Regions from separate parts of the Enterobacter sp. R4-368 genome, predicted to be linked through region 3. Evidence: predicted binding sites of a transcription regulator. Region 3 holds the regulator's gene; each other region holds the start of a gene.

What was found. Region 3 encodes PurR, which represses purine synthesis genes. Its sites were predicted from a motif close to CANGCAAACGTTTGCNTG; they were not measured.
Region 1: the regulator PurR is predicted to act here: its motif matches at 6,608-6,625, upstream of purM (phosphoribosylformylglycinamidine cyclo-ligase).
Region 2: the regulator PurR is predicted to act here: its motif matches at 6,341-6,358, upstream of H650_RS14065 (NCS2 family permease).

The regions. Positions count from the first base shown of each region.
Region 1 covers NC_021500.1:1,590,547-1,600,355, reverse strand. The annotation lists gene H650_RS07475 (EAL domain-containing protein) at 1-975, shown strand, start outside; gene ppx (exopolyphosphatase) at 988-2,529, opposite strand; gene ppk1 (polyphosphate kinase 1) at 2,533-4,593, opposite strand; gene purN (phosphoribosylglycinamide formyltransferase) at 4,871-5,512, opposite strand; gene purM (phosphoribosylformylglycinamidine cyclo-ligase) at 5,509-6,546, opposite strand; gene upp (uracil phosphoribosyltransferase) at 6,781-7,407, shown strand; gene uraA (uracil permease) at 7,517-8,806, shown strand; gene H650_RS07440 (DnaA inactivator Hda) at 8,906-9,607, shown strand; gene arsC (arsenate reductase (glutaredoxin)) at 9,639-9,809, opposite strand, start outside.
Region 2 covers NC_021500.1:2,986,328-2,996,136, reverse strand. The annotation lists gene pstS (phosphate ABC transporter substrate-binding protein PstS) at 1-460, shown strand, start outside; gene pstC (phosphate ABC transporter permease PstC) at 584-1,543, shown strand; gene pstA (phosphate ABC transporter permease PstA) at 1,543-2,433, shown strand; gene pstB (phosphate ABC transporter ATP-binding protein PstB) at 2,480-3,253, shown strand; gene phoU (phosphate signaling complex protein PhoU) at 3,323-4,048, shown strand; gene H650_RS14080 (ADP-ribosylglycohydrolase family protein) at 4,083-4,985, opposite strand; gene cbrC (PF03691 family colicin E2 tolerance protein CbrC) at 5,010-5,597, opposite strand; gene yieH (6-phosphogluconate phosphatase) at 5,624-6,289, opposite strand; gene H650_RS14065 (NCS2 family permease) at 6,459-7,796, shown strand; gene H650_RS14060 (NADPH-dependent FMN reductase) at 7,834-8,400, opposite strand; gene H650_RS14055 (4'-phosphopantetheinyl transferase family protein) at 8,420-9,163, opposite strand; gene mnmE (tRNA uridine-5-carboxymethylaminomethyl(34) synthesis GTPase MnmE) at 9,361-9,809, opposite strand, start outside.
Region 3 covers NC_021500.1:727,298-737,106, forward strand. The annotation lists gene H650_RS03305 (C40 family peptidase) at 1-667, shown strand, start outside; gene sodB (superoxide dismutase [Fe]) at 792-1,373, shown strand; gene H650_RS03315 (MFS transporter) at 1,428-2,597, opposite strand; gene cydH (cytochrome bd-I oxidase subunit CydH) at 2,766-2,855, opposite strand; gene purR (HTH-type transcriptional repressor PurR) at 3,153-4,178, shown strand; gene punR (DNA-binding transcriptional activator PunR) at 4,197-5,108, opposite strand; gene punC (purine nucleoside transporter PunC) at 5,221-6,417, shown strand; gene cfa (cyclopropane fatty acyl phospholipid synthase) at 6,720-7,868, shown strand; gene H650_RS03340 (riboflavin synthase) at 7,900-8,541, opposite strand; gene mdtK (MdtK family multidrug efflux MATE transporter) at 8,855-9,809, shown strand, end outside.

The sequences.
Region 1 (9,809 bases), 860 kb from region 3:
ACACGCATTGAGGAACTGGACGCGCGCATCAAGCAGTTCCGCTTTATCTGGGATGATATGCCGCTGCAGCCGCAGGTGGGGTTAAGTTACTGCTACGTGCGTTCACCGGTGAAGCACCTCTATTTACTACTCGGTGAAATGAGCACCATCGCTGATTTGTCGCTGGCGACCAACCACCCGGAAAATTTGCAAAACCGGGGCGCGGCGAATCTGCAACGCAGCCTGAAAAGCAAAGTGGATATGATGAATCGCCTGCAACTGGCGCTGGAAAAAAATCACTTTATCCTGATGGCTCAGTTAATTCATGGCGTGCGCGGCGATGATTATTACGAGATCCTGCTGCGCATGCGGGAAGAGAACGGCGAAAACATCAGCCCGGATGCGTTTTTGCCTGTCGCGTATGAGTTCGGCTTGTCGTCGCGCATCGATTTATGGGTGATCGAACATGTGTTGATGTTTATGGCGCAAAACCGCGAAAAACTCCCCGCCCAGCGTTTTTCCATTAACCTCTCTCCGGCCTCAATTTGCCGCACGCAGTTTGCCCAGGAAGTCCGGCGTTTATTGCGCAAATACCGCATCGAAGCCTGGCAGTTGATCTTCGAGATCACCGAAAGCAACTCAATGACCAATCTCCAGCAGGCCAACCAGACGCTGGGGCAACTGCAACAGATGGGGTGCCGGGTGGCGATCGATGATTTTGGCACCGGTTATGCCAGCTATGCGCGGCTGAAAACCGTTAATGCCGACATCCTGAAAATCGATGGCAGTTTTATCCGCAATATTGTCTCGAACAGCCTGGATTATCAGATTGTGGCGTCGATTTGCCATCTGGCACGGATGAAAAAAATGCTGGTGGTGGCAGAGTATGTGGAAAGCGAAGAGATACGCAGCGCGGCAATCGCGCTGGGTATCGACTATTTACAGGGGTATCTGATTGGTAAGCCAGCGCCGCTGGAGACGCTGGTTAACGAGTAGCGAACGGGCGGCTCAGGCCGCCACTTCCGGAGAGTGCTCTTCTTCGATTTTCAGTCGCCAGCCGGTCACGGCTTCCCAGTATTCCTGCTCTTTTTCCAGATCCAGCAACACCAGCGCGTTCTGGCTGAACCAGTCGTACGGGAAGCTGAGCGTCCAGTGATTAGCATCGGTAGTCAGGCGCAGTGTCGGCGGCGTGGTGGTCGCCTGGCGCTGGTTATTCAGCAGCACGCCAAGCCGTAAGATTTGCACCAGCGGCAAATACTGCTTCTTTTTAAACAGCGTAAAGCGCGGCAAATCATCAAGCTTGATAGCCTTACGGTGGCAGCGCACCAGCGTCGCCATCATCAGCTGTTGCTCCTGATTAAAACCGGGCAGATCGCTGTTTTGCAGAATGTACGCCGAATGGCGGTGCATCCCGCTGTGGTTAATATTAAGCCCTACTTCGTGCAGCATCGCTGCCCATTTCAGCAACGCCGCCAGTTGCGGGTTAGCGAGCTTCGGGTTTTGCTCCAGCCACTGATCGTAAATCTGGGTGGTGGTTTCCAGCACGCGACGCGCCTGCTCGCGGTCGATATTGTACTGGCTGGCGAGGCTCTGCGCGGTGCGGCTGCGAATATCCTGGTGGCGGAAACGACCTTCCATCTCATACAGCACGCCTTCACGCAGTGCGCCGTCGGAAAGGCGCAGCTCGCGGATCGCCAGCGCATCGAACACGCCGCAAAGAATAGCCAGCCCCGGCACAAACACCGCTTTACGCTCTTCGGAAAGGCCTGGCAGGCTCAGTTCGCTGAAACTTTTGTACTTCAGCACTTCGGCGACCAGCTTCTCCAGCCGTTCCGGGGTGATAAAGCCATCTTTCTCGCCGGAGGCGATCAGCACTTCGTGGGCGGCTTTAATGCTACCGGATGCGCCAAGTGCGACATTCCAGCCCTGAATGCGGAACTGCCACGCCAGCGACTCCAGCTTTTGTGTTGCCGCCATGCGCGCGCGGCGGAAGTTTTCGCCGTTAATCGTGCCGCCCATAAAGTACATCTGCGCAAAGCTCACGCAGCCCATACGTCGGCTTTCCACCAGCTTCGGCTCGAAATCTTCACCGATCACCAATTCGGTAGAACCGCCGCCGATATCGATTACCAGCTTGCGGCCTTTTTCCGGCTGTGTATGTTCCACGCCCATAAAAATCAGGCGTGCTTCTTCATTGCCCGGAATGATTTCAATCGGGTAGGGGATAACCTTTTCCGCGCGTTTAAGAAATTCGGTGGCGTTCAGTGCCTGGCGCAACGTGTGCGTACCGACAATGCACACGCTTGCTGGATCAAAGCCCTGCAAGCGTTCGGCGAACAGCGACAGGCAAGCCAGCCCGCGCTCCATTGCCTCTTCGCTCAGCATGTTATTGCTGTCCAGACCATCAGCCAGGTGCACGCGCTGTTTCAGGCGGCCGATGATCTGCATTGCACCGTCGACCACACGCGCAATGACCATATGGAAACTGTTTGAACCCAGATCGACCGCGGCAAATTCCTCCGGTCGTGGCGTCTTTTCTTGTATCGGCATAGGTTAGTCGGGCTGTTCGAGTGATTTGATGTAGTCGTAAATCGCCAGTTGTGCGCGCACTTTACGACGGTTGCCGCGCGGCACATAGCGATTACTCAGTTCTTTATCGATGTACCTGGCTTTCACGGTATCACTTAAAAGCAAATCAATGATATCCAGAACGCGCTGTTTAAGGCGCGGATCGAGCAGCGGTGCGGCCACTTCGATACGGTAATCGATGTTACGTGTCATCCAGTCTGCGGAGGAGAGATAAACGCGTTTATCGCCGCCGTTCTCAAAAATATAGATGCGATCGTGCTCAAGATAACGATCAACGATACTGGTGACACGAATATTTTCGCTGATGCCTTCCAGTTGCGGAATAAGTGAACACATGCCGCGCACCAGCAGGTTCACCGGCACGCCGGAACTGGAGGCGGTATACAGCCTGTCCACCAGCCCTTTATCGACAAGGTTATTCAGCTTCAGCGTAATGCCGGAAGGTTTACCTTCCTGCGCGTTAGCAATCTCCGTGTCGATCATATCGTACAACAGGCGGCGCGAGTTCTGCGGCGACACCAGCAAATAATCGAAGCTCACCGGACGGTAGGGGTTTTCAATAAAGTTGAATACCCGGCGCACCTCATTGGTGATGCGCGCATCGGCCGTGATCAGTGAATAGTCCGTATAAAGCCGCGCGGTTTTTTCGTTAAAGTTGCCGGTACCGATGTGCGCATAGCGCACGATCTCTTCCCCTTCCATACGGGAAATGAGGAACAGTTTGGCGTGAATTTTTAAGCCCGGCGCCGAGAAGATCACCTGCACGCCCGCTTCCGTCAGCCGCTTCGCCCAATGGATGTTGGCTTCCTCGTCGAAACGCGCCTGCAACTCCACCACCACGGTGACTTTTTTACCGTTATGCGCGGCGTGGATCATCGAATCGATAATGCGCGAATCTTTCGCCACGCGGTAAATGTTGATTTTGATCGCCAGCACGCTCGGGTCGAACGACGCCTGGCGCAGCAGCTCCAGCACGTGTTCAAAGGTGTGGTACGGATAATAGAGCAGCACATCGCGTTCGCGAATGGCGTCAAAACCGTTGCGGAACTTATCAAACCCAATGTGGCGCAGACGCGGCATCGGTTTGTTGACGAGGTTGGCTTTGCCGACATTCGGAAAACCAATAAAGTCTTTGAAGTTGTGATAACGCCCGCCGGGAATAATGGAGTCATAACGGGAGATAGTCAGCTTTTCACGCAGCATCTCGACCATGGCATCGGGCATATCGCGCTGATAAACAAATCGTACCGGCTCGGCGGTCAGACGCTGTTTCAGGCTGGAGGACATCAGCTCCATCAGGCTCGACTCCATTTCGTGCACCAGGTCATATTCGGCGTCACGGGTCATTTTCATCGAGTAGGCGTTCAGCGCGTCATAATCGAAGAAGCCTTTAAAGATATCATCCAGGCAGTAACGCAGAATGTTATCCAGCAGGATCATCGGCTTGCGACGGCGCGGCGTTTCCGGCGGCAGGTTAACAAAGCGCGGCACTTTATCTGACGGGATCTCCAGCAGCGCGTAGCGGATTTCGTCGCCGCGAATAATCTCTACCGCCAGGTAGGTGTAATCATCTTTTAAGAAGCGTACCAGGTTGGTTTCGCGGTTAATCAGCGTCGGGGTAATGTGCTGGCGCAAATATTGTTTGAAGTAATTGCGCAGCCAGCTCTGCTGGTTTTGCGAAAGCTGACGTTCGTTAATCAGGAAAATTTGATTACGCGCCATCTCCAGCAGCAGGTCGTTGTACAGACTGTCGAACTCCTGATCGGCTTTCAGTACGCGAGACTGGATCTTGCCCAGCAGATGGCGGGAATTCGTGGTAACGCCTTGCTCTTCGCTAATGATTAAGCGGCGTTTCAGTTCAGCAAAACGGACTTTATAAAATTCGTCGAGGTTGTTGGAATAGATCCCCAAAAAACGCATGCGTTCGATAAGCGGGTTACTTTTGTCGGCGGCTTCCTGGAGAACACGTTCATTGAAGCACAACCAGCTTAGTTCTTTTTCGAGATATAACTTTTCCTGACCCATTCCTGTTTACACTCCGGTTCTTGCTCGGGACACGGCAAATCCTTCTCGCTCTCGCGGTGCCCTGACTGACAGGTGAACGTTGCTGGCGTCCCTTCGTATGACACAACTTATTATGGCGAGCTTTGCCGTCAGATGTCCAACTGTGCCAAAAAAGTATGACAGTAATCCGTTTTTCGCATCTAAAGTGATGGAAATAAAGTAACTTTTTCTTTTAGCAGGGGAAGAGGAAAGAAAACCTGCCGCGGCGGGCAGGGTGAAAAGCGATAAATTGCAGTAATTATTCGTCGGCCGCATAGCCTTCAGGCGGTAGGCGCACACCATCCAGCCACGCGCTGTTGCTGTCCATTTTCAGGCGGCCATCAACAAACCAACTGACCACCAGCGGGTAAATCGCATGTTCCTGTGACTGCACACGTTCGGTGATCTCTTCTTCCGTATCACCTTCGAACACTGGCACTTTGGCTTGCAAAATCACCGGGCCACCGTCCAGCTCATCGGTAACAAAATGCACGCTGGTACCATGTTCTTCATCACCGTTTTCCAGCACCTGGCGGTGCGTGTGAAGACCGGGATATTTTGGCAACAGGGAAGGGTGGATATTCAGCAGACGTCCGGCGTAATGCGCGACAAACGCCGGGCTGAGGATACGCATATAACCCGCCAGCACCACCACATCCGGGGCGAAGGCGTCGATTTCCTGCATCAGCTCGCGGTCAAACGCATCGCGGCTGGCGAACTGATCTGCGCTCAGTGCATGGGCGGGAATATTGGCTTCCCGCGCACGTTCAAGGCCGAACGCGTCGGCCTTATTACTGAATACTGCCCGCAGGGTGCCGTTGATTTTCTTCTGTTTGCAGGCGTCGATAATTGCCTGCAAATTGCTTCCGTTACCGGAAATCAGCACCACGATGTTTTTCATTCAATAACCACACGCTCACTGGAATCGGATGCTTTGATGATACCGATTTTCCACGCCTTTTCACCTTTCGCATTCAGCAGAGTGATGGCTTTATCGGCTTCAGCCGCAGGCAGCGCAATCACCATACCAACGCCGCAGTTAAAGGTGCGGTACATTTCGTGGCGGCTCACGTTGCCGGCGTTTTGCAGCCAGTTAAACACGGCCGGCCACTGCCAGGAGGACTCATTGATTACCGCCTGGGTGTTATCCGGCAGTACGCGCGGAATGTTTTCCCAGAAACCGCCGCCGGTCAGGTGGGCGATAGCGTGGACATCGACATTTTCAATCAGCTCCAGCACGGACTTCACATAAATGCGGGTCGGTTCCAGCAGGTGATCGGCCAGCGGTTTGCCTTCCAGTTGCGTAGCCAGCGGATCGGCACCGCTCACTTCGAGCACTTTACGCACCAGCGAATAGCCATTGGAGTGCGGGCCGCTCGAAGCCAGTGCGACCAGCACATCGCCGTCAGCCACTTTCGAGCCGTCGATGATTTCTGATTTTTCTACCACACCGACGCAGAAACCGGCGACATCGTAATCTTCACCGTGGTACATGCCCGGCATTTCCGCCGTTTCGCCGCCAACCAGCGCACAGCCAGATTGCAGGCAGCCTTCGGCGATGCCGTTGATCACGCTGGCGGCAGTATCAACATCCAGCTTGCCGGTGGCGTAATAGTCGAGGAAGAACAGCGGCTCAGCGCCCTGTACCACCAGATCGTTAACGCACATTGCCACCAGATCGATACCGATGGTGTCGTGACGTTTCAGATCCATTGCCAGACGCAGTTTTGTGCCCACGCCGTCAGTGCCGGAAACCAGTACTGGCTCACGATATTTTTGCGGCAGCGCGCACAGCGCACCGAAGCCGCCCAAACCGCCCATCACTTCCGGGCGACGGGTTTTCTTCACCACGCCTTTGATTCGGTCAACCAGAGCATTGCCCGCGTCGATATCAACACCGGCATCTTTATAGCTGAGAGAGGTTTTATCGGTCACTGCTTGGGTCCCCACGCGTTTACTTGCGGTAGAAATAAAATTCGGCGCAATTCTAACAGCCAAGGCAAACGTTTGCGAGTCCATTATTTAAGGGCGCGGCGGATTCTTGCGATATACTCTTTTCCAGTCTGATTGATCGCGATCAAGCGCCTTCCTGTAGCGCAACGGAGAAAAAGCGGTATAATCCGGCGATTTTTTTTGTGGCTGCCACCTGTCAGGGGAAAGGAGAAGAGTATGAAGGTCGTGGAAGTAAAACACCCACTCGTCAAACACAAGCTGGGCCTGATGCGAGAGAACGACATCAGCACCAAACGCTTTCGTGAACTCGCCTCAGAAGTGGGCAGCCTGCTGACCTATGAAGCAACGGCCGATCTGGAAACGGAAAAAGTGACCATCGAAGGCTGGAATGGCCCGGTACAGGTTGATCAAATTAAAGGTAAGAAAATCACCGTCGTGCCGATCCTGCGCGCAGGTCTGGGCATGATGGAAGGCGTGCTGGAGCACGTACCGAGCGCGCGCATCAGCGTAGTGGGTATCTACCGTAATGAAGAGACGCTGGAGCCGGTACCGTACTTCCAGAAACTGGTATCGAACATCGACGAGCGCATGGCGCTGGTTGTTGACCCGATGCTGGCGACCGGTGGTTCGATGATCGCTACCATCGACCTGCTGAAAAATGCCGGTTGCCACAGTATTAAAGTGCTGGTGCTGGTTGCCGCGCCGGAAGGGCTGGCGGCGCTGGAAAAAGCGCACCCGGATGTTGAGCTGTACACCGCGTCGATTGACCAGGGGCTGAATGAGCACGGATACATTATTCCGGGCCTCGGCGACGCCGGCGACAAAATCTTTGGTACGAAGTAACTGATAAGAAATCGAAAGCCGACTTTGATAGTCGGCTTTTTTTTGGAATTCATAACACTGCCCGCCGTTTTGGACGGGTGGACAACAACAACACTCAGAGGAAAACACTATGACGCGCCGTGCTATCGGGGTAAGTGAAAGACCGCCGCTTTTGCAGACGATCCCGCTTAGTTTACAGCATCTGTTCGCCATGTTCGGCGCAACCGTGCTGGTGCCAATCCTGTTCCACATTAACCCGGCCACCGTGCTGCTGTTCAATGGTGTCGGAACGCTGCTGTATATCTTTATCTGTAAAGGGAAAATTCCGGCCTATTTAGGCTCCAGCTTTGCGTTTATCTCCCCGGTACTACTGTTGCTGCCGCTGGGCTACGAAGTGGCGCTCGGCGGGTTCATTATGTGCGGCGTGCTGTTCTGCATCGTCTCGTTCATTGTGAAAAAAGCGGGCACCGGCTGGCTGGATGTGATGTTCCCGCCTGCGGCGATGGGCGCAATCGTTGCCGTCATCGGTCTGGAACTGGCGGGTGTGGCGGCGAACATGGCCGGTCTGCTGCCTGCGGAAGGGCAGTCTGCGGATTCCAAAACCGTGATTATCTCGCTAGTGACGCTGGGCGTGACGGTGTTTGGCTCGGTGCTGTTCCGCGGCTTTCTGGCGATTATCCCGATCCTGATTGGCGTGCTGGCGGGTTATGCGCTCTCCTTCGCGATGGGCGTTGTCGATACCACGCCGATTGCTCAGGCGCACTGGTTCGCGCTGCCAACGTTTTACACGCCGCGTTTTGAGTGGTTTGCCATTTTCACCATTCTGCCTGCGGCGCTGGTGGTGATTGCCGAGCACGTCGGTCACCTGGTGGTGACGGCGAATATCGTCAAAAAAGATCTGATCCGCGATCCGGGTTTGCACCGCTCCATGTTCGCCAACGGCCTTTCAACCATCATCTCCGGTTTCTTCGGCTCTACGCCGAACACCACCTACGGTGAGAACATCGGCGTGATGGCGATTACCCGCGTCTACAGCACCTGGGTGATTGGCGGCGCGGCGATTTTCGCCATTCTGCTCTCCTGCGTCGGTAAACTGGCGGCGGCTATCCAGATTATCCCGGTGCCGGTAATGGGCGGTGTTTCTCTGCTGCTGTATGGGGTAATCGGCGCTTCCGGTATCCGCGTGCTGATCGAATCGAAAGTGGATTACAGCAAAGCGCAAAACCTGATCCTCACCTCCGTTATCCTGATCATCGGCGTTAGCGGCGCGAAAGTGCACATTGGCGCGGCTGAATTGAAAGGCATGGCGCTGGCGACGATCGTCGGTGTGGGTCTGAGCCTGATCTTTAAACTGATTAGCGTACTGCGCCCGGAAGAAGTGGTGCTGGACGCGCCAGAAGATGATGTCGCGAAGTCGTAAACATCGTGCAGAATTGAACCGGGCCTCGCGCCCGGTTCAAACCTTGCAACATTTTGTGATAGACTCACTGCGTTTTTTGTAAGCCTTGTTGAGGTACCTCTGAACACGCCGGCACAGCTCTCCCTGCCATTGTACTTACCCGATGATGAAACCTTTGCGAGTTTCTGGCCGGGTGATAACCCCTCTTTACTGGCGGCACTGCAAAACGTTCTGCGCCAGGCGCACAGCGGATACATCTATTTCTGGTCACGTGAAGGCGCGGGCCGCAGCCATTTGCTGCATGCCGCGTGTGCCGAACTCTCCCAGCGCGGCGATGCCGTAGGCTATGTGCCGCTCGATAAGCGCACCTGGTTTGTACCGGAAGTGCTGGATGGGATGGAGCAACTCTCGCTGGTGTGTATCGACAATATCGAATGCGTGGCCGGTGACGAGCCGTGGGAGATGGCGATTTTCAACCTCTACAATCGCATTCTGGAACAGGGCAAAACCCGCTTGCTGATAACCGGCGACAGACCGCCGCGCCAGCTCAATCTGGGGTTGCCGGATCTGGCCTCAAGGCTGGACTGGGGGCAAATCTACAAGCTGCAACCGCTCTCCGACGAAGACAAATTACAAGCCTTACAACTGCGGGCTCGGATCCGCGGGTTTGAACTGCCGGAAGACGTGGGGCGGTTTTTGTTAAAGCGGCTGGACAGAGAAATGCGCACGCTGTTCGATACGCTGGATGAGCTGGATCGCGCGTCGATCACCGCCCAGCGCAAGCTGACCATTCCGTTCGTCAAAGAGATCCTCAAACTCTGAACCCTCGCCACGCGGCGAGGGTTTTTTAATGCTACAAAATCTCCAGCACCTGCTCCGGCGGGCGACCGATTCGCGCTTTGCCGTGGCTAACGACAATCGGGCGTTCAAGCAGTTTCGGGTTATCCACCAGCGCCTGCACCAGTTGCGCTTCCGTCAGTGCGCTATCGCTAAGCTGTAATTCTTTATAGAGATCTTCTTTGCT
Region 2 (9,809 bases), 2.3 Mb from region 3:
GACCGGTCTGGGCGGTAAAGGTAACGACGGTATCGCCGCGTTCGTTCAGCGTCTGCCGGGCTCTATCGGTTACGTTGAATATGCTTACGCTAAGCAGAACAACCTGACCTACACCAAGCTGCTTTCTGCCGATGGTAAAGCGGTTAGCCCGACGGAAACCAGTTTCTCCAACGCGGCTAAAGATATCGACTGGAGCAAGTCTTTCGCACAGGACCTGACTAACCAGAAAGGTGCGGACGTGTGGCCAATCACTTCCACCACGTTCATTCTGGTGCATAAAGAGCAGGCTAAACCTGAGCAAGGCGCTGAAGTGCTGAAATTCTTTGACTGGGCCTACAAAAAAGGCGGCAAACAAGCTAACGATCTCGACTACGCAACCCTGCCGGATAGCGTTGTTGAACAAGTTCGCGCTGCCTGGAAAGCCAACGTGAAAGACAGCAGCGGTAAAGCACTGTACTAAGCACTGGTTTTTGAAGAACATGGCGGATGGCGCTTACACCATCCGCCTTACAGATCTTCTGTAGGCCGGCAAGCGCAAGTGCCTGCGGGCAAATTCGTAAGACGTTAAACTGAAGAGTAATTTATGGCTGCAACCAAGCCGGCATTTAATCCCCCGGGTAAAAAAGGCGACATGTTATTCAGCGCACTGGTAAGACTGGCTGCGCTGATTGTGTTATTGCTGCTCAGCGGCATTATCGTGTCCCTGATTTTCTCCTCATGGCCAAGCATTCAGAAGTTTGGTTTTTCTTTCCTGTGGACCAAAGAGTGGGATGCGCCGAATGACGTCTACGGGGCGCTGGTACCGATTTACGGCACCATTGTTACCTCGGTCATCGCGCTACTTATCGCGGTTCCGGTGAGTTTTGGTATCGCGCTGTTTCTGACGGAGCTGTCGCCAAACTGGCTGAAACGCCCGCTGGGTATTGCTATTGAACTGCTGGCGGCGATCCCGAGTATTGTGTACGGCATGTGGGGGCTGTTTATTTTTGCTCCGCTGTTCGCGACTTACTTCCAGGAGCCGGTGGGCAATGTCCTTTCTAACATTCCATTTGTCGGCGCGCTGTTTTCCGGCCCCGCATTTGGTATCGGCATTCTGGCCGCCGGGGTGATCCTCGCCATTATGATTATTCCGTACATTGCGGCGGTAATGCGCGATGTATTCGAACAAACACCGGTGATGATGAAAGAGTCGGCCTACGGCATTGGCTGCACCACCTGGGAGGTTATCTGGCGTATCGTGTTGCCCTTTACCAAAAACGGGGTGATTGGTGGCGTAATGCTGGGGCTGGGGCGCGCACTGGGTGAAACCATGGCGGTGACCTTTATCATCGGTAACACCTACCAGCTCGACAGTGCTTCACTGTTTATGCCTGGCAACAGTATTACCTCTGCACTGGCGAATGAGTTTGCCGAAGCCGAATCGGGCTTGCATGTCGCGGCATTGATGGAACTGGGGCTTATCCTGTTCGTGATCACCTTTATCGTATTGGCCATTTCTAAATTTATGATCATGCGCCTGGCGAAAAACGAGGGGGCACGCTAATGGCTACGCTTGAAATGCAAAGTACCGCGCAACTGGCTGAATCGCGTCGCAAAATGCAGGCGCGCCGCCGTCTGAAAAACCGCATTGCCCTGACATTGTCGATGGCGACGATGGCCTTTGGTCTGTTCTGGTTGATTTGGATCCTGCTGTCGACGGTTACCCGTGGTTTTGATGGTATGTCGCTGGCGATGTTTACCGAAATGACACCGCCACCAAATACGGCGGGCGGTGGCCTGGCTAACGCCCTGGCGGGCAGCGGCCTGTTAATTCTCTGGGCGACGGTTGTCGGTACACCACTGGGCATTATGGCCGGGATTTATCTGGCGGAGTATGGCCGTAAATCACTGTTGGCTGAAATTATTCGGTTTATCAACGACATCCTGCTTTCAGCGCCTTCTATCGTGGTTGGCCTGTTCGTTTACACCATCGTTGTCGCGCAGATGCAGCACTTCTCCGGTTGGGCCGGTGTGATTGCGCTGGCGCTGTTACAGGTGCCGATTGTCATCCGTACTACGGAAAACATGCTGAAACTGGTGCCGGACAGCCTGCGCGAAGCGGCTTACGCGTTGGGAACGCCGAAATGGAAGATGATTTCCGCCATTACCCTGAAAGCCTCGGTTTCCGGGATTATGACCGGCGTGCTGCTGGCTGTTGCGCGTATTGCGGGTGAAACGGCACCGCTGCTGTTTACCGCGCTCTCCAACCAGTTCTGGAGCACCGATATGATGCAGCCTATCGCTAACTTGCCGGTGACGATTTTCAAATTCGCTATGAGCCCGTTTGCCGAGTGGCAGCAGCTGGCCTGGGCCGGGGTGCTGATCATCACTCTCTGTGTACTGTTGTTAAATATTCTGGCGCGCGTCATTTTCGCGAAGAGTAAACACGGTTAATTTTTGCGACGCGGCGAAAGCGGCGTCGAGTTGAGGAAAGAGATAAATGAGTATGGTTGAAACGACGCCGGGCAAGATTCAGGTTCGCGATTTGAACTTCTATTACGGCAAATTCCATGCACTGAAAAACATCAGCCTGGATATTGCCAAAAATCAGGTGACGGCGTTTATCGGGCCGTCGGGTTGCGGTAAGTCCACGCTGCTGCGTACGTTTAATAAAATGTTTGAGCTCTATCCTGAGCAGCGCGCGGAAGGCGAGATCCTGCTGGATGGCGACAATATTCTGACTAACACGCAGGATATTGCGCTGCTGCGCGCGAAAGTAGGGATGGTGTTTCAAAAGCCAACGCCGTTCCCGATGTCGATTTACGACAATATCGCTTTCGGTGTGCGCCTGTTTGAGAAGCTTTCACGCCCGGATATGGACGAGCGTGTGCAGTGGGCTTTGACTAAGGCCGCATTATGGAACGAAACCAAGGATAAACTGCACCAGAGCGGGTACTCTCTCTCCGGTGGTCAGCAACAGCGTCTGTGCATTGCCCGCGGGATCGCGATCCGCCCGGAAGTGCTGTTGCTTGATGAACCCTGTTCAGCGCTCGACCCGATCTCAACCGGTCGTATCGAAGAGCTGATTACGGAACTGAAACAGGATTACACCGTTGTTATCGTAACGCACAACATGCAGCAGGCGGCGCGCTGTTCCGATCACACGGCATTTATGTACCTCGGTGAGTTGATTGAGTTCAGCAATACAGATGATCTGTTCACGAAGCCGAAGAAGAAGCAAACGGAAGACTACATTACCGGGCGCTATGGTTGATTTGCCGAGCCGTAAAGGTCTCAGCAACCCTGTTACAACGTGAAATCTGTCGGGCATTTGGAGTGCACCATGGACAATCTCAACCTTAACAAACACATTTCCGGGCAGTTCAACGCTGAGCTGGAAAGCATTCGCACTCAGGTAATGACCATGGGTGGAATGGTGGAGCAGCAGCTTTCTGATGCGATCACCGCCATGCACAACCAGGACAGCGAGCTGGCTAAGCGCGTTGTTGAGGGCGACAAACAGGTCAATATGATGGAAGTTGCCATCGATGAAGCCTGTGTGCGCATTATTGCTAAGCGTCAGCCGACGGCGAGCGATCTACGCCTGGTGATGGCGATCATCAAAACCATCGCTGAGCTGGAACGTATTGGCGACGTGGCGGATAAAATCTGCCGTACCGCGCTGGAAAAGTTCTCCCAGCAACATCAGCCGCTGCTGGTAAGCCTTGAATCGCTGGGCCGACACACCGTGCAGATGCTGCATGACGTGCTGGACGCTTTCGCCCGTATGGATCTGGACGAAGCGGTGCGTATCTACCGCGAAGATAAAAAAGTGGATCAGGAATATGAAGGCATTGTGCGTCAGTTAATGACCTACATGATGGAAGATTCCCGCACCATTCCGAGCGTGCTGACCGCGCTGTTCTGCGCCCGTTCCATCGAGCGTATCGGCGACCGTTGCCAGAATATCTGTGAATACATCTTCTACTTCGTGAAGGGGCAGGATTTCCGTCACGTTGGCGGCGATGAACTGGATAAGCTGCTGGCGGGAAAAGATCCCAAAGAGTGATGTGAAAACCCCCTCAGCGACGAGGGGGTTTTTTTCAGGCCGATTTTGCCAGCAGCTTTCTTGCCAGCCTATCGATATCCTCATACTGCCAGAGTTTGTCACGCCACGTTTGCGGAATGCCGTTTACCCCGTAGAACGCACCAGCCAGTTGTCCGGCAATGGCGGCGGTAGTATCCGCATCATCGCCGAGGTTGGTGGCCAGCAGGATGGTTTCTTCAAAGTCGTTACCTTTGGCGAAACACCACAGCGCCGCTTCCAGGCTCTGCACGCAGTAACCGGTACCAAAAATCTCCGCCCGGTTTTTTTGCAGATAGCAACCCTCAGCGATGTGGCGCAGGTTTTCCTGCTCCGGCAACTGCGCGATATCGGTCAGCGTTTCCTGCTTACTTTTGCCCTGTAAGGCATTCATAAGCTGTTGTGCGAACAGACGGCAGCTGGCGAGTGCTTCCGGCGCTGCGTGCGTCGTGCGTGAAGAGGCTTGTGCATATTCCAGCACTTGCGCTTGATCCGGAAAGAACCACAGTACCACAGGCGCCAGACGCATCAGTGAGCCGTTGCCGGCCGTTCGCGGGTTGCTGGAACCGGCAAACGGCTCGCCATTATTGGCGAACTTCTGCAGCGCGCTGGCAACGGTCATGCCGATATCAAAACAGTGACCTGTAGAGCTTAAATAGCCCCACTTCCACCAGTTCAGATAACGGTTCATCTGATCCTTTGCGTCAAACCCGTTACAGGTGACCAGGCTTTCCGCAAGGCACAGCGCCATTGAGGTATCGTCAGTCCACTGCCCGGCCTGTAAATGAAACGGGCCGCCGCCTTCCATCCCCTTCACGGGTGGAAAGGAGTCCTTCGCGCTGAACTCCACCGTGGTACCAACTGCATCACCTGCGGCCAGCCCGAGCAGGCAACCCTGGTAACGTGCAAGTAATTCAGGCATCTGTTGTGCTCCTGTCGTTCTCCATCAGGATAAATCGGCCCACAAGCGAAGTTTCCCGCAATGCAGGCAGCGGAAGAGATAACCCTGGCAATCACCGCCGTCGAGCAGGTATTCGGGGAGCTTCTCGTAATCAATGCCGAAAGCATCGCAGTCGGCCCGCAGATCGGCAAATTGGTCCAGCTTGTCGGCAATCTCTTTCCAGCCAACGTAACCCTCGAAGGCGCAAAAATCATTACAGTGCGCCAGCCAGAACTCCTGCTGCCAGCCACAATATCCCGGCGTTCTTTCGGTTAATTCAATCACGCTGGCTTCCGGCCAGGGATTTTTAAAACCGGTAAATTCGCCTTCGTCGTCGAACTCGCTTTCTATACCCTCCAGAGAGGATTCATCCTGAAAGCTGCCGCCAAATTTCTCTGCGGCCGCACCGTCAGCAATACACCATGGGCAGAGATAATCGACATCTTGTTGGGTATAGAACGGATTGGTGTAGTAGACATTGGTCGGCTGCTGACAGCAGGCGCAGGTGACCGTTTTGTCTTCAGAGAACACCCCGGTTTCCAGAGGCTGCGGGTGATATTTAAATACCGGTAGAGGGCGATGTGTCTGGGCCATAAAAACATCCTGTTTAGTGGTTTAGATTAACGCGTAACATGCCACCCGCGAGCGCGCCACAGCTCTGGCAACTGCGCCAGGTCAGTGAACATAGTCACTTTTGGGTGGTCGATGGGTTTGTTATGCGGATCGGCGCAGAAGTAAAATACTTCCATCCCTGCCGCGATACCAGATTGCGCCCCGGCGGTGGAATCATCCACCAGAATACAGTTTGCCGGATCGACATTAAGCGCTTTAGCTGCATGGTACATTATCGCCGGATCGGGCTTCCAGCGTTGGATGTCATAGCCGCTAAACAGTTTTTCAGGAAAGTGATGTAGCATTCCAAGTTTGCCCAAAGAGTGTTGCATTTTGCTGACGGGGCCATTAGACACGACGCACATCGGAATCGCCACCGCGTCCAGCAATGCATTCGCTCCGGCAATCACTTCCAGCTCGCTGTCAAACAGACGCGCTACTTCCGCGCGGTACACCGGCTCCAGCGCGCTTTTATCCAGCGGTTTACCGTACTCCTCGCCGATAACATCGATGATTTCATACAGTTTCATACCTTTAAATCGTTTAAAAACCTCGTTCAGATCGAGCGAAATACCAAACGTTTCAAACATATGCACGTACGCGCGGGAACAAATTACTTCACTGTCGACCAGGGTGCCGTCACAGTCGAAAAATACCGCTTCAATGTGGGACATGCCGTTTCCTGTTTTATTGCAAGTTTAACGTTTACTTAACGCAGATTACGGGACGCAATCGTTGCCGTATAAGCAAATTCAATGAAAAAAAGTGTGTGATAACCGTCAACATTGTCTCATTTTGGTATAGGATAGCGACGAATTTTCCCTCCTATTCCGGAAATTGATAATGAGCCAACAACACACTACCCAGGCTTCAGGCCAGGGGTTGCTTGACCGCGTGTTTAAACTGCGCGAGCACGGCACTTCGGCACGCACTGAGGTGATCGCCGGTTTCACGACGTTTTTGACGATGGTGTATATCGTTTTTGTTAACCCCCAGATTCTGGGCGTCGCCGGAATGGATACCAGCGCAGTATTTGTGACAACCTGCCTGATTGCTGCTTTTGGCAGCATTCTGATGGGGCTGGTGGCGAATTTGCCGGTCGCACTGGCGCCGGCCATGGGCCTGAATGCTTTCTTTGCGTTCGTGGTCGTTGGCGCGATGGGCCTCTCCTGGCAGATTGGCATGGGCGCAATTTTCTGGGGCGCGGTCGGTTTGCTGCTGCTGACTATTTTCCGCGTTCGTTACTGGATGATTGCCAATATCCCGGTGAGCCTGCGTGTTGGTATTACCAGCGGTATCGGTTTGTTTATTGGCATGATGGGGCTGAAAAACGCCGGTGTTATCGTCGCCAACAAAGAGACGCTGGTGAGCATTGGCAACCTGACGTCTCACAGTGTTCTGCTGGGTGTGCTCGGTTTCTTTATCATCGCGATTCTGGCGTCGCGCAACATTCACGCCGCGGTGCTGATCTCTATCGTTGTGACAACGCTGCTGGGCTGGCTGATGGGTGATGTGCAGTACCACGGCATCGTTTCCGCGCCGCCGAGCGTGGCGTCCGTTGTCGGCAACGTTGATCTGGCCGGTTCGTTTAATATCGGTCTGGCGGGTGTGATTTTCTCGTTTATGCTGGTTAACCTGTTCGACTCTTCCGGTACGCTGATTGGCGTGACGGATAAAGCCGGGCTGGTGGATGAGAGCGGCAAATTCCCGCGCATGAAGCAGGCGCTGTTCGTTGACAGCATCTCTTCAGTGACAGGTTCGTTTATCGGCACCTCTTCCGTGACGGCTTATATCGAATCGTCTTCGGGTGTCTCTGTCGGTGGGCGTACCGGCCTGACCGCAGTGGTGGTTGGTCTGCTGTTCTTGCTGGTTATCTTCCTGTCGCCGCTGGCGGGCATGGTTCCGGCTTATGCCGCTGCTGGTGCGCTGATTTACGTTGGTGTGCTGATGACATCCAGCCTGGCGCGCGTGAAATGGGAAGATATGACAGAAGCCGTGCCTGCATTCATCACTGCCGTGATGATGCCGTTTAGCTTCTCAATTACTGAAGGTATTGCGCTCGGCTTTATCTCTTACTGTGTGATGAAGATCGGCACTGGCCGTCTGCGCGATCTGAGCCCGTGTGTTCTGGTGGTTGCGGTGTTGTTCCTGCTGAAAATCATCTTTATTGACGCGCATTAATCTTTCTCCCTCTCCCGCAAGGGAGAGGGATTTACCATTACCGCTTAACGCGCTGAATATAATCACCAAACGCCGTTAGCTGCCCGGTCAAATGGTCGAGCGTACTTTGATCAACCACTTCTCCTGTTTGCTGATCCACCTTGTTCTGGATCACGCCGCCCATAAACTCCGGCTTGTTCATTACCATCGCATCCAGGAATACCAGGATCTGGCGTAAGTGATACTGGCAGCGAGCACCACCAATCGCGCCCATTGAACTGGTCTGGATCAACACCGGTTTTCCAGCCAGCGGTTGCTCAGGCAGACGCGATAACCAGTCGATGGCGTTCTTCAGGCCGCCAGGCACGGAGTAGTTATACTCAGGCGTCACAATGACCACGCCGTCCGCAGCGCGGATTTGTGCCGCGATCGCTTCCACACTTTGCGGGAAACCTTCTTCTTGCTGAATATCAGCGTCATACAGCGGAATATCAGCAATAGAAGGTAGCGGCGTTACTTCCATTCCTGCCGGAGCGAGTTTCGGTAACGTGCGTGCAACCATGGCATTGAATGAGCCTTTGCGCAGGCTTCCGAGAAGTGTCACAACCTTAAGTTCAGCAGACATAATGACTCCTGTGTAGGGATCAATTAAGGATCAGCGCTTTTTCCGCAGGCAGGCTGGTGAATCGCATTAAGCGGGATGCGGGATCGTTAGCGCGCGTTTGCACATCAGAAAGATAACGCCACCCTTTTTGACTGTCGAATTCCCAGATCTTCAGGCTTTCGATTGCCGGGCTCACGGCGACCGACCAAATCAATACATCTTCCGCGTCACACATCACTTCCACCTGCGACAGTTGCGCAGTGCGAAGACGCCCAGAGCCTGGCAACAACTGTAGCTGGCCCGGCTCATCCTGCATCTGGTGCAGCAATTTCATTACGCTCTGGCGAATGGTCAAAAGCTGGGTTTGCGCTTCGTTAGCATCGTTTTGGTTGTTGATCCACAACTGTTCATTATTGGTGAACGTGTGTTTATGGCCGTGCGGGCTATGAAAACTCCGTGTTGCGCGCTGTAACTCCATATCCAGCCCGCATTCGCCTTCGGTGGTGATAGCCACACCGACCATGTTCCCGGCATACGCCAGTGAGAAGTGCGGCAGGCTGCTGTCGACAAACCTCGGTCTTCCGCTTGGCTCAACTTCTATTTCCGGCAGTTCACTCGCGCCGTACAGCATAAACAGCATTTCGGCGAGTAACGCGCGGGAAGCGAGAAAGCGTGAGCGGCGGTGTTCAGGAAGCTGGCGCGCCGTATCGTGGCAGGTTAGTGGTAATCGGGTAGAAATGAGATGCCCTTCTGACAGAATCCCTCTAGCAAAGTGCGTCGCCATTTTTCTCTCCGTGATAATGGTCTGAGTTGATCGAATCGATAATCAATATTATCGCCCATACTGCATAGGTTTTAATGCGGAAATTCGTATCTGAAAAGTCCTAACGGGGATATTTACACTTTCTTTCGCTGATCCGAAACACTTTAGGAAAATCCACCGTAGTAACACAAACGGCCGTTAAAACGGCCGCCATGTCATTACTTACCAATACAGAAACTTGAGAAAATGCGCCCCAGCAAGTCGTCCGAGGTAAACTCGCCGGTGATTTCACTTAAGTTCTGCTGTGCCAGGCGTAGCTCTTCGGCAAGTAATTCACCTGCCCATGCACCTAACAGCTGTGCTTTGCCCTGTTGCAAATGCTCTGCGGCCGTTTCCAGCGCTTGTAAATGACGACGACGCGCGAGGAAGCCGCCCTCCATGTTGGTGTCAAAACCCATGCTCTGTTTAAGATGCTGGCGTAACACCTCCACACCTTCACTGGTTCGCGCTGAAAGGCGAACCAGTGAGTGATTATTCACTTCACTGATGCCAGGCGGTTCTCCGGTCACGTCCGCTTTATTGCGTACCACGGTAATCGGTAGTTTTGCTGGCAAACGGGCAATAAAATCGGGCCAGATCGCCGCCGGGTCAACGGCATCGGTAGTGG
Region 3 (9,809 bases):
GACACCAAAGAAAAACAGTCGCAGTCCGGCAGAAAAAACCACCAGCAAAAAAACAACGGAGAGTAAAAAAGCTCCGGCAAACAAAAAAGTTACTACCAGCAAAAAAGCCAGCAAAATCACCTCGCGTCGTAATACATCCAGCCCGTTAAAAACCACCGCCGTCACCTGGACTGAGAAATGTACGCCGCGCAAAGGCCACAAGCCGCATTGTGTGAAGGTTAAAAGCACTAACGCCATCGCCGATGTGCATAAAGTTCGCATTCAAAAAGCACAAAAAACCGCCATGTCCAAGCTGATGAATCAGATTGGCAAGCCTTATCACTGGGGCGGCACCTCACCAAGCACCGGTTTCGATTGCAGCGGTCTGGTCTATTACGCATATAAGGATCTGGTGAAATTCCGTATTCCGCGTACCGCCAATGAAATGTATCACCTGCGCGATGCATCGCCGGTGAATGTGGCGGAACTGGAGAGCGGCGATCTGGTGTTCTTCCGTACCCAGGGCCGTGGTACCGCCGATCACGTGGGCGTGTACGTCGGTAATGGTAAATTCATTCAGTCTCCGCGTAGCGGCCAGGACATTCAGGTTACCTCGCTGAGTGAAGATTACTGGCAGCGCCATTATGTTGGCGCGCGTCGCGTCGTGACGCCGAAAACCATTCGCTGACCCCTCACCTGCCGCGCCTGCGGCAGGTAACTCCCTCTTTTGTCTGGCCTTTCGATTTGCTACCCTAATCCGCACATCCAGTAGGGCTATTGGGTGTTATTAAAATAATGAAAGGAGAATAGCAATGTCGTTTGAATTACCTGCATTACCGTATGCAAAAGACGCCCTGGCGCCGCATATCTCAGCCGAAACGCTGGAATACCACTATGGTAAACACCATCAGACGTATGTCACCAACCTCAACAACCTGATCAAAGGCAGCGCTTTTGAAGGTAAATCGCTGGAAGAGATTGTGAAAAGCAGCGAAGGCGGCGTGTTCAATAATGCAGCCCAGGTCTGGAATCATACTTTCTACTGGAACTGCCTGGCCCCGAATGCTGGCGGTGAACCGACCGGTGAGCTGGCGGCAGCTATCGCCAAATCATTCGGCAGCTTTGCCGAATTCAAAGCGCAATTCACCGATGCTGCGGTTAAAAACTTCGGTGCTGGCTGGACGTGGCTGGTGAAAAAAGCGGATGGCACATTAGCCATTGTTTCAACGTCTAATGCGGGCACTCCGCTGACAAGCGATGCAACCCCGCTGTTAACCGTCGATGTCTGGGAACATGCGTATTACATCGATTACCGTAATGCGCGTCCGAACTACCTCGAACATTTCTGGGCGCTGGTAAACTGGTCATTCGTGGCCAAAAATTTAGCGGCATAAACGCGGCATAAAACAAAGGAGGGGCTAGCCCCTCCTTTTTTGCATTTGTGCTATTTATTCTGCTGCGGCACAGGCACGTTCTGGCTGAGAGTGACCAGAGAACAGCACCACCAGCAGGCCCAGCCCGGCAATAATTGCCCCCATAACCGGGACGAAATCATAACCCAGCCCAGCGGAAATCACTGCCCCACCGGCTGCCGCGCCCAGCGCGTTACCGAGGTTAAAGGCACCGATATTGACTGAAGATGAAAGGCCCGGTGCTTCATGCGCAACGCGCATGACACGCATCTGCAACGGCGGAACCACCGCAAACGTCGCCGCGCCCCACACCACCATGCTGATGGCTGCGCCCACTTCACTGCGCGCCAGGAACGGGATCGCCAGCATGATGGCAATCAGCAGGATCAAAAAACCTTTCAGCGTGCCGGTGACCGAGCGATCCGCCAGTTTGCCGCCAAGATAATTACCAATGGAGAAACCAACGCCAATCAACACCAGCATCGCCGTCACAAAAACGGGAGTGGCATCGGTAATGGTGTGCAGTACCGGCGCAATGTAGGTATACAGCGTGAACATGGCGCCTGCGCCGAGCACGGTGGTCAGCAATGCGGACAACACTTGTGGGCGTACCAGTACCGACAGCTCTTTACGTACGTCCGGGCGCTCACCTGTGCCACCTTTCGGCAGCGAAAAGAACAGGCTTGCCATGGCAATCACACCCAGCCCGGCGGTGGCCATGAAGGACATACGCCAGCCAATGGTTTCACCCAGCCAGGTTGCGGCAGGCACACCGCCAATGTTAGCAATGGTCAGCCCCATAAACATGGTTGCCACTGCGCTGGCCTGCTTCTCTTTGGCGACAACGCTTGCCGCCACCACCGAGCCAAGACCAAAAAACGCGCCGTGGTTCAGGCTGGTGACGATCCGCGCCAGCATTAATGTGGCGTAATCCGGCGCAATCGCCGACAGCACGTTACCGAGCGTAAAAATCGCCATCAAAAAGATCAGGGCATTGCGTCTGCCGCGGTGAGACAGCAGCAATGTCATTAACGGCGCACCGACCATTACGCCGATAGCGTAGGCGCTAATCAGCATCCCCGCCGCCGGAATAGAAACGTCGACGCCGCGGGCAATAACCGGCAGTAATCCCATCGGGGAAAACTCGGTGGTACCAATGCCGAAGGCGCCAATCGCCAGGGCAAGCAAAGGGAAATTAATTTTCATCTGTGACTCCAAAATAGACATGCCGACTTGCGACCCTGTCGCTGAAGCCAAAAGTATGACAGCTATCACAAAAAACAGAAGTTAGCAGAATGACAAAAGATTATTGCAGAAGTGATAACAATGGCGGGGAAGAAAACCGAGGGAGAAAAGGCTCTCCCTCGCGATAGATCAATGCAGTGCAGCAGTCAGACCGCCGAAAACAATCAGGCTCAGAACGATGACGGTAGTGATTAAAGAATACTTCAGATCGGTGCTCATCAATTTTCCCCTTTTTAATTTCCCCACAAAAAGTGAGATAACGCATTTTTGCACAAATTATCTTAAAAATCTTGCGGGAATTCGCAGGAGAAACGTTTTAATACTTCCCCTTTTGCTCAAGATCAGACAAAATTCGACGCTAAATTTATTAGCGTACCGGCCATTGACTCCCCTCCTGACGTCCAGTGTCGTTTTCCCGGCGTACCGCACCCCCTTTGATGGGTACAGGGTGATTAAAGGCAAACGTTTACCTTAAGTATTATCAGGAGCTTATGATATGGTCTGGAGTGATATCTGATGGCAACGATTAAAGACGTAGCGAAACGAGCAAACGTTTCCACTACAACCGTATCACATGTAATTAACAAAACCCGTTTCGTCGCCGAAGAGACGCGCAACGCTGTGTGGGCGGCGATTAAAGAGTTGCACTATTCCCCCAGCGCCGTCGCCCGCAGCCTGAAAGTGAATCACACTAAATCGATCGGCTTGCTGGCCACCAGCAGTGAAGCGGCCTACTTTGCTGAAATTATTGAAGCCGTAGAGAAAAAGTGCTTCCAGAAGGGTTATACCCTGATCCTCGGCAATGCCTGGAATAGCCTCGAAAAACAGCGTGCTTATCTGTCGATGATGGCGCAAAAGCGCGTTGATGGTTTGCTGGTAATGTGTTCCGAATACCCGGAATCGCTGTTGAGCATGCTGGAAGAGTACCGCCATATTCCGATGGTAGTGATGGACTGGGGCGAAGCGAAGGCCGACTTTACGGATTCCGTTATTGATAACGCCTTTGAAGGCGGTTATATGGCCGGGCGCTACCTTATTGATCGCGGACACCGCGATATTGGCGTGATCCCCGGCCCGCTGGAGCGTAACACTGGCGCTGGCCGTCTGGCCGGCTTTATGAAAGCGATGGAAGAAGCCCTTATCAGCGTGCCGGAAAACTGGATCGTGCAGGGCGATTTCGAGCCGGAATCCGGCTATCGCGCGATGCAGCAAATCCTCAATCAGGCGCATCGCCCTACCGCAGTCTTTTGCGGCGGTGACATTATGGCGATGGGCGCACTGTGCGCTGCCGATGAGATGGGTTTACGCGTACCGCAGGATATTTCCCTGATTGGTTATGACAACGTACGTAACTCACGCTTCTTCACCCCGGCCCTGACCACGATTCACCAGCCGAAAGATTCGCTGGGAGAAACGGCGTTTACCATGCTGCTTGATCGTATCGTCAACAAGCGCGAAGAGTCGCAGTCTATTGAAGTACATCCGCGTCTGGTTGAACGCCGTTCCGTGGCCGATGGCCCGTTCCGCGACTACCGCCGCTAACCGCTTATTACGGAGCCGTTAATTCGGCTCCCGTAACCACTCGTCATTCAGCGTTTCGCTATCTCCCAGATATTCCAGCAGCCAGTTTAACGCCGGGGACGCCTCATTTTGTTGCCATGTCAGGCAGCACGCCGCATCCGGGAAGGGATTTTCCAGGGTCAGCGCAACCCAGTCACCGCTGTCGAGCCGCGGGCGGGCAAAGTGGGCCGGCACCATTCCCACGCATAACCCTGCCGATAAGCACGCCTCCGACGACGCCCAATCAGGAACAATCACGCGTTTCTGATTATCCAGCAGCCAGGTAATACGTTTCGGCAACGAGCGGGACGTATCTTCCTGGATAAGTGAAGGCCAGTTGCGCAAGGTATCGTCGCTAAGCGGGCCTGCCAGTGACGCCAGCGGATGGCGACTGGAAACCACGCATTTCCAGCTCAGCATTCCCATATCGCGAAACGCATAACGCCCACCGACGGGAATAGCCTGCGTTGCGCCGATCGCCAGCTCCACCCGCCCGTCAGCAAGCGCATCCCAGACACCGTTAAAGACTTCCTGGTAGACCTGCAACTCAACATCACTGAAATGTCGATAGAAATCGACGATTAATTGCCGGGTACGTTCAGGTTTTACGATGTTGTCGACGGCGATCGCCAGTTGCCCGCGCCAGCCGTTGGCAATTTGCTGGCACTGCTGACGGGTGATCTGCATTTTTTTGATAACAGCTCGCCCTTCTTTCAAAAACCAGACTCCGGCAGGCGTAAGCTCAACATCCCGATGGCGGCGTTCAAACAGCGGAACAGCCAGCCACTCTTCAAGTTGCCGCACGGTATAGCTCACCGCAGAAGGTACACGGTGTAACTCCTGCGCCGCACCGCTAAAACTGCCATTGCGCGCGACAGCATCAACCACTTCCAGCGAATATTCTGACCACATAATCTGCCTGCAAAAAATTTGAAACCACTACGCAAATATTAGCGTTTCACAAGCGCTAATGCACTCCTTACACTCGACAGCCCTGATTACCTGCAATTAAAGAGAAACACCAATGCAACCTGGCAACGGATTTTTAGTCTGGCTCGCGGGATTAAGCGTGCTCGGCTTTTTAGCCACTGATATGTACCTCCCCGCCTTCAGCGCGATACAGCAAGATTTAGACACATCGTCTGCGGTGGTTAGCGCGACTTTAAGCCTGTTTCTGGCGGGCTTTGCCATTGCGCAACTGGTATGGGGGCCGCTATCAGATCGCTATGGTCGCAAGCCGGTTTTGCTGGCCGGGCTGGCGATTTTCGCGCTGGGCTGTCTTGGAACATTATGGGTACGTGATGCAACCCTGCTGCTGGTACTGCGCTTTCTCCAGGCGGTCGGCGTCTGCGCCGCGACAGTAAGCTGGCAGGCGCTGGTGACGGATAACTACCCCGCGCATCGCGTCAATCGCATCTTCGCCACCATTATGCCGCTCGTGGGTTTGACGCCGGCACTGGCACCGCTGCTGGGCGCCTGGATCCTTGCGCATTTCAGCTGGCAGGCCATTTTCGCCACTTTACTGGCGATAACGCTAATTCTGATGATCCCGGCATGGCGGCTGAAATCACCCGCGCAGAAAAGTGAACACCACGAACAACCGCTGACATTTATGGATCTGCTGCGTGCCCGGGATTATCGCGGGAATGTGATTATCTATGCCGCCTGCTCAGCCAGTTTCTTCGCCTGGCTGACCGGTTCACCGTTTATTCTGCATGAAATGGGTTATGGCCCATCGGTTATTGGCCTCAGTTATGTGCCGCAAACCATCGCCTTTTTGGTGGGCGGTTACGGTTGCCGTGCCGCGTTGCAGAAATGGCAGGGTTCTCGTTTGTTGCCATGGCTGCTGGGGGCGTTCGCGTTAAGTGTCCTCGCCACCTGGGCCGTCGGTTTTATGCCGGACGTGTCGCTGGCCGCGCTGCTCATCCCCTTCTGCTTTATGGCAATGGCCAACGGCGCGATTTACCCTATCGTGGTCGCGCAGGCGCTGCGTCCTTTCCCGCAGGCAACCGGCCGCGCAGCCGCCCTACAGAATACGCTACAGCTGGGTTTATGTTTTCTGGCAAGCCTGGTGGTCTCATGGCTCATCGCCACACCACTGCTGACGACCACCAGTGTCATGCTGGCAATGGTACTACTGGTCGCGCTGGGTTATCGCCTTCAGCGCCGCACGCACGATGAATTAGCAGGTAAAAAGGCTGTGGCTTCCTCGTCGCATTAATAGTTGCGCAAGCGACTATCAACAACACAGTGGTTAGCTTGCTACGGGCTTTTTATTGAATCACCTGATTTTGAAGCCTATACTCATTTTCGGCTGTTTAATAAATACGATAAATATTATGCATTAACGGGTACCGGATTGTACCCGTTTACCCATGGAAGGCCTTTCGGCAAGGGTCCTCTCCCTTCCTCTGTTCTACGTCGGATATCAGCCTCACGGTAAAAACCGTGAGATTTCTCACAAGCCCGAAAAAGCGTCTACGCTGTTTGAAGGTTCTGATCACTGCGAGTGATGGAGAAGTTATGAGTTCATCGTGTATAGAAGAAGTTAGCGTACGGGATGACAATTGGTTCCGTATAGCAAACGAACTGCTGGGTCGCGCAGGTATCCGCGTCAACGGTCCCGCAGCGTCAGATATTCAGGTGAAAAATCCTGATTTTTTCAAACGTGTTTTACAGGAAGGCTCGCTCGGACTCGGCGAAAGTTATATGGACGGCTGGTGGGATTGCGCCCGCCTGGACATATTTTTCACCAAAGTCTTACGCGCCGGGCTGGAAAACCAACTTCCGCACCATTTCAAAGATACACTCCGCATTGCCGGAGCAAGATTATTTAATCTGCAAAGTAAAAAAAGGGCCTGGATTGTGGGCAAAGAACATTACGATCTTGGTAATGATCTGTTTACCCGCATGCTGGACCCGCAGATGCAATACTCTTGCGCCTACTGGAAAGACGCTGAAACGCTGGACGATGCACAACGGGCAAAATTGCGGCTTATTGGTGAAAAGCTGCAGTTGAAACCCGGCATGCGCGTGCTGGATATTGGCTGTGGATGGGGTGGTCTGGCGCAGTTTATGGCGCAAAATTACGGCGTCAGTGTGGTTGGCGTGACGATCTCCGCAGAGCAGCAAAAGCTGGCGCAGAAGCGTTGCGAAGGGTTGGATGTCGATATCCGTTTGCAGGATTATCGCGATCTCGACGAGCAATTTGACCGCATTGTTTCCGTTGGCATGTTTGAACATGTCGGGCCAAAAAACTATGCGACCTATTTCCGCGTTGTCGATCGTAACCTGAAACCCGATGGCATTTTTTTACTGCATACCATCGGCTCAAAACGTACCGATCATAATGTGGATCCGTGGATCAACCGCTACATCTTCCCGAATGGTTGTTTGCCTTCTGTTCGCCAGATTGCGGATGCCAGCGAATCACACTTTGTGATGGAAGACTGGCATAATTTCGGCGCGGATTATGACCGCACGTTAATGGCGTGGCATGAGCGTTTTCTTGCCTCCTGGCCGGAAATCGCCGACAACTACTCGGAACGCTTTAAACGGATGTTCAGCTATTATCTCAATGCCTGCGCGGGGGCGTTTCGTGCGCGGGACATTCAGCTCTGGCAGGTGGTTTTCAGCCGGGGTATTGAACACGGGTTGCGCGTCGCGCGTTAAAAAATAAACCCCGGCATGCCGGGGTTTATTTTTACTCTTCGCTGGCTGCTGCGACAATCGCCGCTTCTTTCGAGGCCAGCACACGCTCCACGGTATCGACAACCGCCTGCGTTTGCGGGTCAATTTCGATATTCACGCGATGCCCCAGTTTTTTCGCGCCAAGCGTCGTACGCTGCAACGTTTCCGGAATTAAATGCACGCAGAAGCGGCTACTGGTGACTTCGCCAACCGTCAGGCTGATCCCGTCAATGCCGATAAAACCTTTGTACAGAATGTATTTCATCAGCGCAGGATCCTGCACTTTGAACCAGATCTGGCGGTTATTTTCCGAGGTGAGAATTTTGACTATTTCGGCGGTGGTCATGATATGACCCGACATTAAGTGACCGCCGATTTCATCGCTGAATTTTGCCGCGCGCTCAACGTTTACCGAGTCGCCCACATTCAGATCGCCGAGGTTGGTGATACGCAGCGTCTCTTTCATCAGATCGAAGCTGATATGGCGGCCGTTAATCGCCGTCACTGTCAGACAGCAACCATTATTGGCAATGGAAGCGCCGGTCTCAATACCATCCAGCATCGTCTCAGGCAACTCAACAACGTGAGTGCGGAAATTGGGTTTATCATCAATTGACACCAGTTTCGCCGTGCCTTGCACAATACCCGTAAACATACTTACCACTCCTGTTCCATTCATACGGCCATTACCGTGTTCTTTACGCACAATAACAGGTGAAATTTACCCTTGCCAGTTTCAATCGCCCTGCCGCCCTTTTTCCCGCCACTCTGGCGAGAAGATAAGCGTAGCGCCGCGTGCTAAAAGATAACTTTGCTTTATGACTGGCATGGCAAAAGCGCGCCATAGCAGGTAATATTTGTACACATGTCGCACCCATCGCTGTGCGGCATCCTTTTTAGCACAAGGAAAAACTCCTTCCTGATTAGTCGTTCCATTCTTCTTATAACTACAAGATAAAGGTGTTCTCGTGCAGAAGTATATGAGAGAAGCGGGTCAGTTACTGGCGCTCGCCGTGCCGGTTATTTTCGCGCAGGTCGCCCAGACAGCCATGGGTTTCGTCGATACGGTAATGGCCGGTGGCTACAGCGCCACGGATATGGCGGCGGTGGCAATCGGGACCTCAATCTGGTTTCCCGCCATTCTGTTCGGCCACGGTCTGCTGCTGGCGATGACGCCGGTGATTGCCCAGTTAAATGGTTCCGGACGTCGCGACAGAATTGCCCATCAGGTTGGCCAGGGGTTCTGGCTGGCAGGCCTGGTCGCGGTGTTGATCATGATTGTGCTGTGGAATGCCGGCCATATTATTTACGCCATGCACAACATCGATCCGCAACTGGCGGATAAAGCCGTGCGTTTTTTACGTGCGTTGATGTGGGGGGCGCCAGGCTATCTCTTTTTCCAGGTGATGCGTAATCAGTGCGAAGGCCTCGCCCGCACGATCCCGGGTATGCTGATGGGGTTTGTCGGCCTGCTGGTGAATATCCCGGTGAACTACATCTTTATTTACGGCCATTTCGGTATGCCCGAACTCGGCGGCGTGGGCTGCGGTGTGGCGACCGCGTCCGTCTATTGGGTGATGTTTATTTGCATGCGCCTGTACGTTAAACGCGCCCGCGCGATGCGTGATATCCAAGCGATGCAACGTTTTGCCAAACCTGACGTCGCGGTGTTAAAACGCCTGACTCAGCTCGGGCTGCCCATTGCACTGGCGCTCTTTTTCGAAGTAACGCTGTTTGCCGTGGTAGCGCTGCTCGTTTCGCCGTTGGGCATTGTCGATGTCGCCGGACATCAGATCGCGCTGAATTTCAGTTCCCTAATGTTTGTTTTACCGCTCTCGCTGTCAGCGGCGGTGACCATTCGCGTCGGGTTTCGTCTCGGCCAGGGTTCAACGCTGGATGCGAAAACCTCAGCCCACACGGGGT